3 regions of the Crystallibacter crystallopoietes genome follow, and region 3 is predicted to be linked to each of the others. Evidence: predicted binding sites of a transcription regulator. Region 3 holds the regulator's gene; each other region holds the start of a gene.

Evidence for each region. Region 3 encodes HspR, which represses chaperone genes until heat shock. Its sites were predicted from a motif close to AAGTTGAGTCNNNNNGACTCAACTT; they were not measured.
Region 1: AC20117_RS09700 (ATP-dependent Clp protease ATP-binding subunit) is a predicted target of HspR. The motif match lies at 2,038-2,062, and genes of this name have one in related genera.
Region 2: AC20117_RS13460 (Hsp20/alpha crystallin family protein) is a predicted target of HspR. The motif match lies at 2,056-2,080, and genes of this name have one in related genera.

What each region holds. Positions count from the first base shown of each region.
Region 1 is NZ_CP018863.1:2,052,189-2,056,929, reverse strand. Features, by position in the region: gene AC20117_RS09720 (alpha/beta fold hydrolase) at 1-404, opposite strand, end outside; gene AC20117_RS09715 (GYD domain-containing protein) at 583-909, shown strand; gene AC20117_RS09710 (hypothetical protein) at 1,210-1,590, shown strand; gene AC20117_RS09705 (hypothetical protein) at 1,680-1,955, opposite strand; gene AC20117_RS09700 (ATP-dependent Clp protease ATP-binding subunit) at 2,139-4,739, shown strand.
Region 2 is NZ_CP018863.1:2,862,114-2,866,854, reverse strand. Features, by position in the region: gene AC20117_RS13465 (LPXTG cell wall anchor domain-containing protein) at 1-664, opposite strand, end outside; gene AC20117_RS23330 (hypothetical protein) at 750-1,895, opposite strand; gene AC20117_RS13460 (Hsp20/alpha crystallin family protein) at 2,137-2,598, shown strand; gene AC20117_RS13455 (glutamate-cysteine ligase family protein) at 2,719-4,200, shown strand; gene AC20117_RS13450 (VOC family protein) at 4,280-4,696, shown strand; gene AC20117_RS13445 (AI-2E family transporter) at 4,707-4,741, opposite strand, start outside.
Region 3 is NZ_CP018863.1:592,318-597,058, forward strand. Features, by position in the region: gene trmB (tRNA (guanosine(46)-N7)-methyltransferase TrmB) at 1-172, shown strand, start outside; gene AC20117_RS02840 (zf-HC2 domain-containing protein) at 198-857, opposite strand; gene AC20117_RS02845 (sigma-70 family RNA polymerase sigma factor) at 854-1,345, opposite strand; gene AC20117_RS02850 (COG4315 family predicted lipoprotein) at 1,554-2,099, shown strand; gene AC20117_RS24270 (UPF0758 domain-containing protein) at 2,430-2,726, shown strand; gene AC20117_RS02860 (heat shock protein transcriptional repressor HspR) at 2,656-3,081, opposite strand; gene AC20117_RS02865 (DnaJ C-terminal domain-containing protein) at 3,102-4,079, opposite strand; gene AC20117_RS02870 (nucleotide exchange factor GrpE) at 4,174-4,741, opposite strand, start outside.

The DNA of each region.
Region 1 (4,741 bases), 1.5 Mb from region 3:
AGGTCCACCAGGTCGGCCTCCTCAAAGGCGTCCCACGGCGGCAGCGGAATCTCATCGCCCTCCGCCGGCAACGCATCGTTGATGACGCCACCCTCCGCCAGTGGACCGCTGTCCACATAAACCGCCCGGGCCACCCGCTCCGGCCGCGCGTCGACGGCACCGTGGATGATGGCACCACCTCCGGAGTGGCCGACAAGCACTACCGGCCCGTCCATCCCATCGACCGCCGCTACAACGGCGTCGATATGGTCCCGCAGCCCGATGCCGGCCCGCGATGCGTTCACGGACTCCAGCCCTGGCAGCGTGAGCGGGTGGACGGTGTGACCTGCCGCGACCAGCGCCGGCGTGACCTCCGACCATGAGGAAGCGTCGAGCCAGAATCCGGGCACAAGGATGATATCCATGCCCGTACCCTACGCGGGCCCACTCGCAAATGGTACGTATCGGTTCCAACCTGCCGCCTCGAGCCCGCAGAAAAGAGCCGCAATCAGGGCGGTGGATACCCGATCTTTTCGCGGCTGCCGGATCTAGACTTTAAGCCGAACCGCAACCGCGCCGGTCCGGTGGACGAGAGGAATAGACATGCCGCTCTATCTTTCAAAGTTCAGCTACACGCCGGAGACCTGGGCCAGGTTGATCAGCAAACCGGAGGACCGGCGCCAGGCCGCGCAGGCGTACATCGAGGCGGTTGGCGGCAAGCTCCACGGCTTCTGGTACGCCTTCGGTTCCTATGACGGATACACGCTCTGGGAAGCACCGGACAACGTTTCCATGGCCGCCGTGGCGCTCGCCATCACCGGAGGCGGCGCGCTGAGCACCTTGGAAACAACCGTGCTGATGACGGTCGACGACACGATGCAGGCGCTGCGGCACGCCGACCAGGTCCGCTACCGCGCTCCCGGCACCTGACTCCAAGAAAACGTACGACGGCGGGACTTTCGGCCCGATTTTTCCCAGCCAAGGCTTCCCCAAGGTTATTTCCAGCTTGCCTTCAGCTTCCGCTCCTATCTTAGGGAACCTCCTTTCGGATTTGCGTTCGGAGGTCATCCATCCTCCCCGCAAGGGTTCCGGGGTTATCCCACTGGGACGGGGCAGCCGGAAGGGGAAAGTCGCAGCTAAGGGCGCTTAGCCCAGCGGGAACGTGTGCCCGGAGACGAGGAGGTCTTCGTGCCTCGATCCCGTATCTATCTATGCAATTGGGGCAGAACTATGAACAACAACATCTTGAAAGCCGTGACCGCCGCGCTAGCAGCCAGTGCACTCCTAGCGATGGGAGCCGGACCTGCGTCGGCCGCACGGAGCAGTTATGGAGCGCAGGTTTACAAAGATTCCGGCTCTGTCTACGAGTACAACATGGTGCAGACTTCGCGCTCGAAGCTGATCGTCCAGTACAACGAGCACAGCGGATCCGGCAAGGATTCGTCCTGGAAGAGCTCCAGCCACGGCCATGAACTCATGGACGACGAGGGAACCAAAGAAACGCACTTTAAATACTCGTACTCCGACAGCAGCGGTTCCAAGTCCGATTACTCGTTCCACGCTTCCAAGGGAAAGACCCAGGAACGTTCCCGGTCCAGGGGCGGCCGCTAAGCAGCCCGCAGGCTGCACATTGGCAGCCCCTCCGCAATCTTGCGGAAGGGGCTGCCAACGGTTCCCGTGGCCGTACTATGTCTGCGGCTTCACAGCAGCGCCTCTCCGGCTTCCAGCGGCTCGGTGAAATCGCAGGTACCGGGATGGCGTTCCGGCAGCAGGCAGGTCCGGCCGGTCGGAAGGTGGAGGTTGGCACAGCGGCCGGCCCGCCCGACATCCTCGCGGACATGTGGGTTGGCCAGGTCGGGCCGTTCCTGCCCTACGTTGTGCGGTTGCGGAGCGGTGGGATCTCGTTCTTGGGCGTTCATCTCTACCAACCGATCTTCGTAGTGGACGGTTTGTGCGGATTCCAGCCATAGCGGCACTGCTTCCAGTCTGGCGTCGCCAGGTTAACCTCGGGTGTCGTCCGGATTGTCTTTCGATGACGGACGAGCCCGAAGAATCTAAGACTTGAGTCACCATCGCTCAATTTTTTCAGGTCGGCGGAATAATTCTCAGACACCAGCGTTAACATGAGTCGAAGGTACTCAAGTTCCTGAGGAGGATACATGCCATTGTTCTTCGGACCCGCAACATCAGGCAGCGGCTCATTCGACGAATTCCTGGCCCGCTACCTGCAGGGCCAGCGGGCCGCACAGGCCCGGCGCCCCATCGACATCACCCGGCTGCTGAGCCGCCGCTCGCACGAGCTGCTCGGCCACGCGGCCCGCTTCGCCACCGACCACGGCCATTCCGAGGTCGACGCGCTGCACATCCTGCGCGTCACAGTCGAACAGGAGCCAAGCGCCAGCCACCTCAAGCAGGCAGGCGCCGAGCCAGCCGCCATCGCCAAGGCTGCCGAGGAGCGCCTGCCCGAGGAGTCGGACGAAAAGCCGGACACTCCGCCGTCGCTCACCCAGTCGGCCCAGCGTGTGCTGCTCGACGCCCACCAGGTAGCCCGCTCCTTCGGGTCCACCTACATCGATCCCGAACACCTCTTTATCGCGTTCGTCCTTAACACAGAGTCGCCCGCGGGACAGGTGCTGGCTGCGGCCGGCGTCACGCCGCAGTCGCTGCAGGAAGGTGCCCGGGAAGCCCAGTCCAACGGCGCCGGCAACCGGCAGGGCTCAACCGCGGCCACCGAAAATTCGGACACCCCGATGCTGGACCAGTTCGGTACGGACCTGACCGCCTTGGCGCGTGAGAACAAGCTGGATCCGGTGATCGGCCGGTCGGAGGAAATCGAGCAGACCATCGAGATCCTGGCCCGGCGTACCAAGAACAACCCGGTGCTGATCGGCGAAGCCGGCGTGGGCAAGACCGCTATCGCTGAAGGCCTGGCGCAGGCGATCGTGGCGGGCGATGTCCCCCAGCAGCTGCGCGGCAAGCGCGTGGTCTCCCTCGATCTGCCCGGCATGCTCGCGGGAACCCGCTACCGCGGCGACTTCGAGGAGCGGCTGACCAAGACGATGGACGAGATCAGCGACAACAGCCAGAGCATGATCGTGTTCATCGACGAGCTGCATACCGTGGTCGGCGCGGGCGGCTCGGGCGAGGGCGGCATGGACGCCGGCAACATCCTCAAGCCGCGGCTGGCCCGGGGCGAACTGCACCTGGTCGGCGCCACCACGCTCGGCGAGTACCGCAAGATCGAGAAGGATCCGGCGCTGGAACGCCGCTTCCAGCCGGTCACGGTCGGCGAGCCGAGCATCGAGGACGCGGTCCGGATCCTCGCGGGGCTGAAGGACCGCTACGAGGAGCACCACGGCGTCACCTACACCGACGAGGCCATCCGCGCCGCCGTCGAAATGTCCGCCCGGTACATCACGGACCGCTTCCTGCCGGACAAGGCGATCGATCTGATCGACCAGGCCGGCGCCCGGCTGAGCCTGCAGCGCGGTCCGCGCGTCGACGTCGCGGCACTGCGCGAACAGGCCGCCACCTTGGAGGCCTCCAAGAACGCCGCGGTGGCCGAGGAGCACTATGAGGAAGCCTCCCGCCTGCGCGACGAGATCGAGGCGCTGAACCAGCAGATCGCCGCCGCGGAGGGAACCCAGGACGGCCACAGCGCAACGGAACCTAACGACGGCGGGGCGAGCGCCGGCGTCGTACGCTCACCGTCCGTGGTGGGTGAGGCCGAGATCGCCGCGATCATCGCCCGCGCCACCGGCATTCCGACCGCCCGGCTGACCGAGGGCGATCGCGCGCGCCTCGCCCGGCTCGAGGAGGACCTGCACCAGCGGGTCATCGGGCAGGAGGACGCGGTGGCCGCCATCGCCAAATCCGTGCGCCGGAACCGCACCGGCATGGGTGACGAGGGCCGGCCCGTGGGCAGCTTCCTGTTCCTCGGCCCCACCGGCGTGGGCAAAACCGAGCTCGCCAAGGCGTTGGCCGAGTCCCTGTTCGGCGACGAGAAGGCCATGGCGCGCTTCGACATGAGCGAGTTCGGCGAGCGCCACACCGTCAGCCGCCTGGTCGGTGCTCCCCCGGGCTACGTGGGCTACGACGAGGCGGGCCAGCTGACCGAACGCGTGCGGCGTCAGCCGTACTCGGTGGTGCTGCTCGACGAGATCGAGAAGGCCCACCCGGACGTGTTCAACCTGCTGCTCCAGGTGCTCGACGACGGCCGCCTCACCGACAGCCAGGGCCGCACGGTGGATTTCCGCAACACCGTGGTCATCATGACCTCCAACCTCGGCTCGGAATTCCTGGCCAGCAAGGGCGGCGCCCTGGGCTTCACCGCGAACAACGACGGCGACGGCTTCGGTTCCGAACCGGAGCTGCGCGCCCGGGTGATGGGCCGGCTGCGCGAGAGCATGCGGCCGGAGTTCATCAACCGGATCGACGAGATCGTGCTGTTCCGCAAGCTCAACCAGGAGCAGCTGCGCGAGATTGTCCGCCTGCAGCTGGGCAAGACCGAGGCCCGGCTCCAAGCCCAGGGCATCGGCGTGGCGGTCAGCGAGGACGCCGTGGCGTGGATCGCCGAGGCCGGCTACGAGCCGGAGTACGGCGCCCGCCCGCTGCGCCGCGTCATCCAGCGCGAGCTCGATGACCGGATCGCGGACCTGCTGGTCACCGAGGCACTGCACGACGGCGGACGAGTCACCGTGAGCGTTGACGGCGGGCAGCTGCGGGTTTCCGCAGGTGTGGAAGCACCGCTGGCCGCGTAAGG
Region 2 (4,741 bases), 2.3 Mb from region 3:
CGCCTTCCTCGGTACCCACCGTGGCTTCTGCCATCACGTCCGCGTCAGCCTCGACAGTGCTGGTATCTACCACTCCATCAGAGTCGGAGAGTACGACATCGGCTTCGGCTTCTACATCCGCAACCGCTGCCACCTCTGCTTCCGTCGCCTGAGGTTCTTCGGCAATCGCGTAGTCCTGTTCTGCTGCCCCGACGGCAACATCAGCATCTGCAACTACGGCTGCTTCAGTTTCGACGGCCTCAGGTTCAGCTGCATCGGTGTAGTCCAACGCTGCCTCATTGACCTGGACATCCGCGTTCACTACTGCAGCGGCCGGCTCGGTCTGATTGACGGGCTCCGCCTCGACGGGAGTGGCATACTCAGCTGCATCGCCGCCGAGTTCTACGTCGGCAACAACATCAGCCACCGACTCGGCTGCGAGCAGTTCGGAGTCGAGATCCGCGCCTGCCTGGAGACCGAGGACCTGGGCGTCATCCGCTACGGCATCGAGTGCCACGTCGTCCGTGACTACATCCACGTCCGCATCAACTGCCACTGTGCTGTCCGGAGCAACCGCAGGCTCCGGTGGTTCATATTCCGCGGCTGAAGCAGCCGCGGAACCGAGGACGAGAAGTCCTCCGCTAAAGACGACGCTGCACAGCGCCGTCTGCATTGTTCTCCGCATGGTTGTTCTCCTGATTGAATCTATTGCCGCCCTGTTGCGGGTGGCAGTGGTCCCTGTGCCGCCGGAAAGGGCAGCGCGAACCAGATCAATCAGGAGAGGAACCGGGATCCGACGAACGTGAAGCGGGCAGACTCCAAGCCGAGCCATCGGTAGTACCCGAGTTGGCGAACGGCGGGAGCAGATTAGAGAAAGGTACGTCAGCGGCGCTCTGGCCGGCGGAGGCATTTCCGCCAGCGGCAGTAGAACCGCTTCCGCCAACACCTGCTGGGACGGCCGCCGGGATAGCCGCGACTGGTTGGCCAGGATACGACTCTCCGGCCGCACGATGGGCATCCTGCTCCATCACCGCCGAAGGTGTGTAGGCCATTTGGGCCAAGAACTGCGCCGGAGTTGGTTGAAGCTTCGCCGGAGCGGGTGCTGTTTCGCGTCCTTCTTCCTGGCGGTTGTCCGATGCCCCAGCGGCGGTAGCGGCTTCTGTAGGGTCCTTCTCGAGTTGGCTGGCGGAAACCTCAGCTGCCGCGACGGGAACCGATGATGATGTTTCCGCGGTGGGGCCGTCTTCGACCGCCGTAATTGTTCCGTTCGAATCAGCGGTATCGCTGGCCAGCCCACCTGCTTCTACTGCGTCAACGATAGGTTCAGCTGCCTCTTCGACCGGATCGACGACGGGCGCAGCAGCTTCAATCACCGGATCGGCAACAGGGGCTGCGGCTTCGACAACCGGAGTCACTACCGGTTGCACGGCGGAAGTGCCCGACTCAACGACGGGCTCCACGACGTCTGCTGCGGTTTCGAGCACCGGTTCGGTCAATGGCGCGGCCGATTCAAGGACAGGATCCGACACGGCGGCAACAGCGCCAGCCACCTCGTGCGCTGCCCCTGTAACCGGCTGTGTGGTCTGCCCGACTGACTCCGAAGCAGCGCCGGCAGGAGCGGCGGCCTTTTCGACAACCGGGGCGACCTTTTCCGTCACGGCCGCAAGTTGGCCGGTAACAGGCGCCAGCTTCCCTGTCGCTGCCCCGACGTTGTCGGTAACGGGTTTGAGCTCCTCGGTGAGCGTCGCCGTCGTTGTTTGGGTTTCTGAACTGAGTACTTCGGTCAGAAGGCCGCCGTCAGCATCCGCGGCACTCGCGCCGGCGATCCCGAAAAGGGCGAATCCGGCGGTGGCTGCAGCTGTGAGCACGACCTTGCGCAACAAGACGGGCACACGGGACAGCAGCTCAACGCGCACTGTGACCACCCCCGTGACGACCAGTTTTGCTTCCGAATTTCAGGCTACGTCCGTTGGCAGCGCCCGTCCAGAGGATTGGGTGAATCGGTTAGTCATTTGTTCGCTGACAGCTATCAAGAAGAGTTAGCACTCCTTGCACCTGAGTGCTAATCTGTAAACGTAGTTGAGCGAAGGGGGCTCAACTATGAAGAGCTAAGACAACCGCTCCGAACGGGGCGTTGATGCGAAGGAGTTGATGACTATGGCCATGAAGTTTGACCCATTCCGTGAACTGGACCGCGTCGCCGGAGCCCTGCTGGAAAACCGCCCGGGCCTGCGGCTCATGCCGATGGACCTGTATCGCGACGGCGACCACTACATTCTGAACGCAGATCTGCCTGGGATTGATCCGGGATCCGTTGACATCGACGTCGACGGGCAGCTGCTGACCATCCGGGCCGAGCGGACGGTGCGGGGCGCGGAAGGCGTAAAGTGGCTCAACCGCGAGCGTGAAGGCGGCTCGTTCCTGCGCCAGCTCAATCTGGGCCAGGGCATCGATATCGATGCCATCTCAGCCCGGTACGAGAACGGCGTCCTCTCTGTGACCATCCCGGTCAGTGAGAAGGCCAAGCCGCGCAAGATCGAGGTTGTCACCGGAGCGGCTGAAACGGTGGCTGTCGATAGCGCCGAAGCTACCGACGACCAGAAGTCAGTCGAGGCGTAACCCCGACTGGCGTGGTGCGGCCCCTTGCCCTTCGGGTGAGGGGCCGTCTCTTGTCCGGCGGCCTTCGGCCCATGGCCCGCCACTCTATACAAGGTGGCCCCGTGATGGTTACCTTCAAGAATGGGCTCAGAAGTCAAAACCAAGACGTTCAGCCGTGAGCAGCGCACCCGTTACCGTGAACGCCTGCTGGAAAACCTGGAAAGCTTCGGGCATTACCTCGCCACGGCCGAGTTCGCCGGAACCGGTTCCATTGGTATGGAGATGGAGCTGAACCTGACCAATGCGGACTGCTCCCCCGCGCTGCGCAACTCCGCGGTGCTCGAAGCCATCGCCGATCCGGCTTTTCAAACCGAGATCGGCGCCTTCAACATTGAGCTCAACCACCCGGCCCTCGCCGTCGCCGGCCGCGGGCTTGAGGAGCTCGAGAACAGCCTGCGCGACCAGTTGAACCATGCGGACGAACGCGCAGCATCGGCGAAGGCCCGCATCCTCATGATCGGCATCCTGCCGACGCTCAAACACGCTCTGGTGGAAGACATGTCCTGGCTCAGCGCCGGCAAGCGTTATGCCGCCCTTAACACCTCGGTGCTGCAGGCCCGCGGCGAAGACGTGCTTATGGACCTGCGCGGAATCGAGGCGCTGTCCTTCTATGCCAAGAACATTGCGCCGGAAGCCGCCTGCACCAGCGTGCAGTTGCACTTGCAGGTCCAGCCGGCCGAATTCGCACCGGTCTGGAACGCGGCCCAGATCGTTGCCGGCCCGCAGGTGGCGCTGGCGGCGAATTCGCCGGTATTCATGGAGAAGCTGCTCTGGCACGAGACACGGATCGAAGTGTTCAAGCAGTCCATCGACACCAGGCCGCCGGAAATGCGCAATCAGGGCGTCCGGCCCCGCGTTTGGTTCGGCGAACGGTGGATCACCTCGATCTTCGACCTGTTTGAAGAGAACGTGCGCTACTTCCCCGCCCTGCTGCCGGAGCTCTCGCGGACCACCGGCAAGCAGACCAAGGCCGGCGCGCCGCTGCTTCCGGAGCTCCGCCTGCACAACGGCACCGTCTACCGCTGGAACCGTCCCATTTACGACCCCGGCGACACCATGCCCAACCTGCGGCTCGAAAACCGGCTGCTGCCTGCCGGACCTACGGTGGTGGATACCGTGGCCAATGCTGCCTTCTTCTTCGGGTTGGTCCGCATGATCAGGACGGCGGACAGGCCGCTGTGGTCCCGGCTCGCGTTCAAGAGTGCGGCCGATAACTTCATCAACTGCGCCAAGCAAGGGCTGGAAGCCATGGTCTATTGGCCGGGCATCGGAGACATCCCGGTGGTGGAGCTGATTGTCCGCCACCTGCTGCCGCTGGCCGCTGACGGACTGGCCGACCTCCGCGTGGCCCCGGACCTGATCGACCGGTACATGGAAATCCTGCGCGCCCGCGCCCAGACGGAACAGAACGGCGCCAACTGGCAGATCAAGACCCTCCGGCGGCTTGAAGCAGACGGACTGGACCGTCCGGCAGCGCTGGCCGAGATGACGCGGCAGTATTCGCACAACATGCATACCAACGAGCCCGTCCACACGTGGCCGGTTCTCGACGCGACCCACTAAATACCGTCGGTTGGGACCGCCCGGATACTAGCTTCGTGAAAACCAATAACGACGGCGTGCCGTCACCTAGGGAGATTTTATGTTGCGAGGACTTACCACGGTCAGCTTCTATGCGGACGATGTTGTCGCTGCCAAGGACTGGTACTCACAGCTATTGGGCCTGGAGCCCTATTTTGTGCGACCGGAACAAGGCCCGCCCGCCTACGTAGAATTCCGCATCGGCGATTACCAGCACGAGCTGGGCATTATTGATAGCCGTTACGCGCCCCATGGTGCCGCTGCATCACCAGCCGGTGCCGTCATCTTCTGGCACGTCGACGATGTTGAATCGGCTGTCGAGAAGCTCTTTGCCATGGGGGCGAAAGAGCACGAGCCGATCACGCCGCGGGAAGCCGGATTCATCACGGCCTCGGTGGTCGATCCGTTCGGCAACATTCTCGGCGTCATGTACAACCCGCATTACCTGGACGTTTTGGGCCAGCGGGGACCAGCCTGACCTTGGCCCGTCAGTCGTGCTCGGCCTGTGCGCCGGCCACAGCAG
Region 3 (4,741 bases):
CGAGGGCAAGCTGCCGGTCAGCACCGGCAACGCAAGCGAAGGTGAAGGCATGGACGACATCGGCGGTTGGGCACCGCGGTTCGAGGGCCGGGCGCTGACCAGCTTCGAGCAGAAGGCGCATGAGGCGGGCCGGGAGATTTTCGATCTGGCCTACCGCCGCAAGCAGCGGTAGGCGCTGGCGGCAGGGCACCGGGCGTTCAATCGCGCGTGACTACCGAGGCGACCGGGACAGCGGCGTCATTCTTGATCTCGACCCTGACGATGTCTTCGGTTCCGACGTCGGTAGCTGCCGTGAGCCGTGCCCGGCCCGCGGGCGTTGCCTTCCACGTGGCCACCTGGCGGGCCTTGCCCGTGGAATCGGTGACCCAGAGGGAGAGTACACCGCTGTCAGGCAACTGTTCGCCGTCCACAGCCAGCTCTGTGCCCCACCGCTTGTACACCAAGTCCAGATCCACTTGGAGACCGCGGGAGGAAGCCATCGTATAGCTGTCCATTTCCTGCTCCGGCGCCGTGACCACCGGCCCCACGACCGCACCGATGACCAGCGATGCCGCGGCGACGGCGGCAACCAAGCCAGCCACCCGGCGTCGTGCTTTGCGGCGGCGCACCACCAATTCGTTCAGCAGCCGCTTGGTATTCTGCTCGATTTCTTCGACGGGCGGTTCCGCCAGCTCCAGCGCCTCGTCCCGCGGCACAGCGTCCAGCATGCCCGGGAGGCTCTCCAGCTCGGCGGCTTCCTGCCGGCAGACCGGACAATCATTGAGGTGCGCTTCGAAGGCCCGGGCCTCATCCCGCCGGAGACCGCCGAGGATGTAAAGGCCGAGCAGTTCCCGCAGCTGCTCATGGTCGCCTTTCATCGCTTGACTCCCATCTCATCGAGTACAGACCGTAGCGCTTTCACACCGTAAAAGGCGCGCGATTTAACCGTCCCCAGCGGCAGGTGCAGTTCCTCGGCTGCTTCAGCGGCGGTCAACCGCTGGTAATGCAGCGCCAGAATGACGTTCCTGTGGTCCACGCTGAGCCGTGTCAGGGCTTCCTCCATAATCACTTTGAGCAACAGCCGGTCCACTTGATCGGCCGTTGCCAGCTCTTCTTCCGGCATGTTCGTTACCTGCGCCCTGCTGCTGCGGCGCCGGTAGTTGTCGATAATGACGTGCCGCGCGGTCCGGTACAGGTACCCGCGCATGTTCTCAACCTCCGGGCCCAGTTTCCAGACACGCAGGATCGTCTCCTGCACCACGTCATCGGCCTGGTCCGGGTCTGAAGTGGCGGCCAGCACGAATCGTCTCAGTGCCGCCGCATGGTCGCGGTACAACTGCGCGACCGCTTCTTCTTCCATCGACATCGATGTTCCTCCTGACCGCACAGCCCGGGTTCCGGAGCCATCCGCAATCAGGAAGACGTGCCCAACAGCGGAAAGGTTCACCGGCTAGGAAGAAGAACATCCCCCAGGCGTTGAACCATTTTCGCCCGGCAGTACGTCTTTGCCAATAGCGGCCCGCAACCGGCGGGCCGGGACCGAGCGCAGCCCGGTTGATCGTTAGGAATTCCTCATGAAAATCAAACTCAGTGGTGCTGCTGCCCTTATGACCGCAGCCCTTCTCGGCCTCACCGGATGCGGAGGCGGCGACGAATCAGGCACGGAAGCCCCGCCGCCGGCCGAAGAAACAACCGCCATGCCCGAGACCACCGAATCGGCACCGGGCGGGGCAAGTGCCCCGGCCTCCGGTGAAGCCGGGGCGATGGCTGGTTCCCAGCTCATGACTGCCGAAACCGATCTCGGCGAGATTGTGGTCGATGGCGAGGGAATGACCGTCTACTACTTCACCAAGGACGAAAAAGGCTCTGGTGTCAGCAACTGCACCGGCGACTGCCTGGTCGCGTGGCCACCTGTCTTGACCGAAGGCGATGCCCCGGAAGTTGAAGGCATCACCGCGGAAGTCGGCACCATCGACACCCCTGACGGCAAGAAGCAGGTGACCATCGACGGCATGCCGATCTACTACTGGCAGAACGACAAGGCACCGGGAGACGTCGACGGCCAAGGCGTCAACGACGTCTGGTACGTAGTGGCCCCGGACGGCCAAATGATCCGCTGAAAGACTGGCGGAGGGTCCGCCGCGCGGGTGGACGAGGCCAACAGGCCTGGAGTATCGATCCGCGCGGGGCTCTCCGCCTGTCTGGCGTCCCCGGGCATCACTGTTACTGCGCCATGACTGCCAGTGAACGTGCTGCCAGGTGGTTCATTACGGCCGGGCCCCATCTCCACAGGGGCCGTTCCACACCTGCCGTGTCCACATTGCCTCGGCGCCGCCTTCGGATCAGTCCTGTCTGCACCTACTGTTGGCCGCATGAAGACAAGTCACAGGAACCATCGCGCGATTGCGCAGATGCAGGCGGAAGACCGGCCCAGGGAGCGCATGGCCCGGATGGGAATCCGCAGGTTGAGGGATGCGGAGGTGCTGGCGCTGGTCATCGGCTCCGGGACGAGGGAAGCCAGCAGCGTGGAACTGGCACAGTCAATCCTGAAAAGGCTCGGCGGTCCGGGCGGGCTGCAACTCGCCGACCCCGGGGAACTTCAGGAGGTGCCAGGGGTCGGCGCTGCGCTGGCGGCCAGGATCGCCGGCGCCATGGAACTGGCGCGGCGGGCAGCCATCAGGAGTGCGGACGCCAGACCACCAAGGCCTGGCTCCGCGGCCGCGGACGCTTCCCGCGGGCCAGCGTGACCACGTCGCCGGCCAGCCCGGCGGCGAACACCCGGCTGGTTTCCGTTCCGCTCTGCCGGCGCGTGCCTTCGAGCTCGGCAGTCAGTTCCTGCACCCGGGATCGCAGGGCGTTCACCTGGTTCTCCAGTTCCAGGATCCGCTTGATGCCCTCCAGCGATACGCCTTCCTGCGATAACCGCTGGACCTCACGCAAAGTGTCCACGTCGCGTTGAGAATAGCGGCGCTGGCGGCCGCGCTGGCGGGAGGGCGAGACGAGTCCCAGCCGGTCGTACTGGCGCAGGGTCTGCGGATGCATCTCTGCGAGTTCGGCCGCTACGGAGATCACAAAAATAGGGGCGTTGCGGTCAATACCCATTGCTTTCTCCATTCTTCCGGCTACAGCCTGGCCTTAGCCGCCAGGTTCTCACGCGGGTTTGCACCCGAAGTGGCCGCAGCGAAGGCCTTGACTGCTTCCTGAGCTTCCTTGTTCAGGTTCTGCGGAACAACGACGTCGATAGTCACCAGCAGATCCCCCGTAGCCTTGGACGTGTTCACGCCCCGGCCTTTCACGCGCAGGGTCCGTCCGGACGGAGTTCCGGCAGGTACCTTCACCTTAACCGTTTCGCCGTTCAGGGTGGGTACTTCGATCTGCGCGCCGAGCGCCGCCTCGTCGAAGGATACGGGGACATGGATCCGGATATTGTCCCCGTCACGGGTAAAGAAACTGTGCGGCTGGACATTCACGGTCACCATCAGATCGCCGTTACCGGCAGGGCCTGGCTGGCCCTTTCCACGGACGCGGACCTTCTGGCCGTCCTTGATACCCGCAGGAATCCGGACCTCGATGACCTCGCCGGAGGGCTCGCGCAACCCGATGGTGGTCCCCTTGATGGAACCGGCGAACGAAATACTGGTTGATGCGGTCCGGTCCGCACCCTTGCGCGGGGGTGCCTGCGGAGGCTGGAAGCCGCCGCCGAAGCCGCCACCAAAGAGGTCGGCGAACTCGGGCGGAATATTGCCGTTACCGAACCCGCCGGATGAACGCCCGCGCGTGCTCTGGCCGAACATACTGCCGAAAATGTCCTCGAATCCGCCGCCGCCCGGCGCGCCTGCCCCGCTGGCCGTAAAGCGGGCCCCGCTGCCCATCGCCCGGATGGCGTCGTATTGCTGGCGCTCCTCCGGATCGGAGAGCACCGAATACGCTTCGGAGACGTCCTTAAACATCTTTTCAGCCGCGGCGTCGGAGGAGTTGGTGTCCGGATGGTACTTCCGGGCAAGTTTGCGGTAGGCCTTCTTGATGTCGGCGTCCGACGCGTCCTTGGAGACACCAAGGATCTTGTAGAAGTCCTTCTCGACCCAATCCTGGCTAGCCATTCAGGCGCCTCCCTTCACGTAGTTCAAAGTCTATGGTGGCCAAGAGCCCATGAGAGCCGGGGACGCCTTACGACGTCCCCGGCTTCATACGGTGCTACTCGGCCGGTACAGCCACAATCACCTGGGCAGCACGCAGGACGCGCTCCCCGGCCTTGTACCCGGTCCGCAGGATCTGGCTGACTGAATCAACCTGGACATCTGCGCTTTGCTGCTGCATCAGCGCTTCGTGGACGTTCGGGTCAAACTCCACGTCCGTCTCGGAGATTGGCTCCAGTCCGTAGACCTTCAAGACGTTTTCCAGCTTCGTCGCGATAGCGGCGAAGGGTCCGTCCTCGAGGTCTCCGTGCTGGCGTGCGGCGTCGATGTCGTCGAGTACCGGAAGCAGCGAGTTGAGGACGCCAACGATGGCCATCTGGCCAGCCACCGCGCGGTCCCGCTCCACACGCTTGCGGTAATTCACGTACTCCGCCTGAAGGCGCAGCAGGTCATTCCTCAACTCGGCGGCCTGTTCCGAATCCACGCCCTGGGCCACCGACTCCCCTGCGGGGACGTCGGTGCTGTTCAGGATCGCCTCGGCCTGGGACAGTGCATCTCCGTCAACACCCTCGGCTGCGGGTGCCTCCGCGGCGGCAGCCTCATCGGCTGCCTCCGCATCGGCAGGT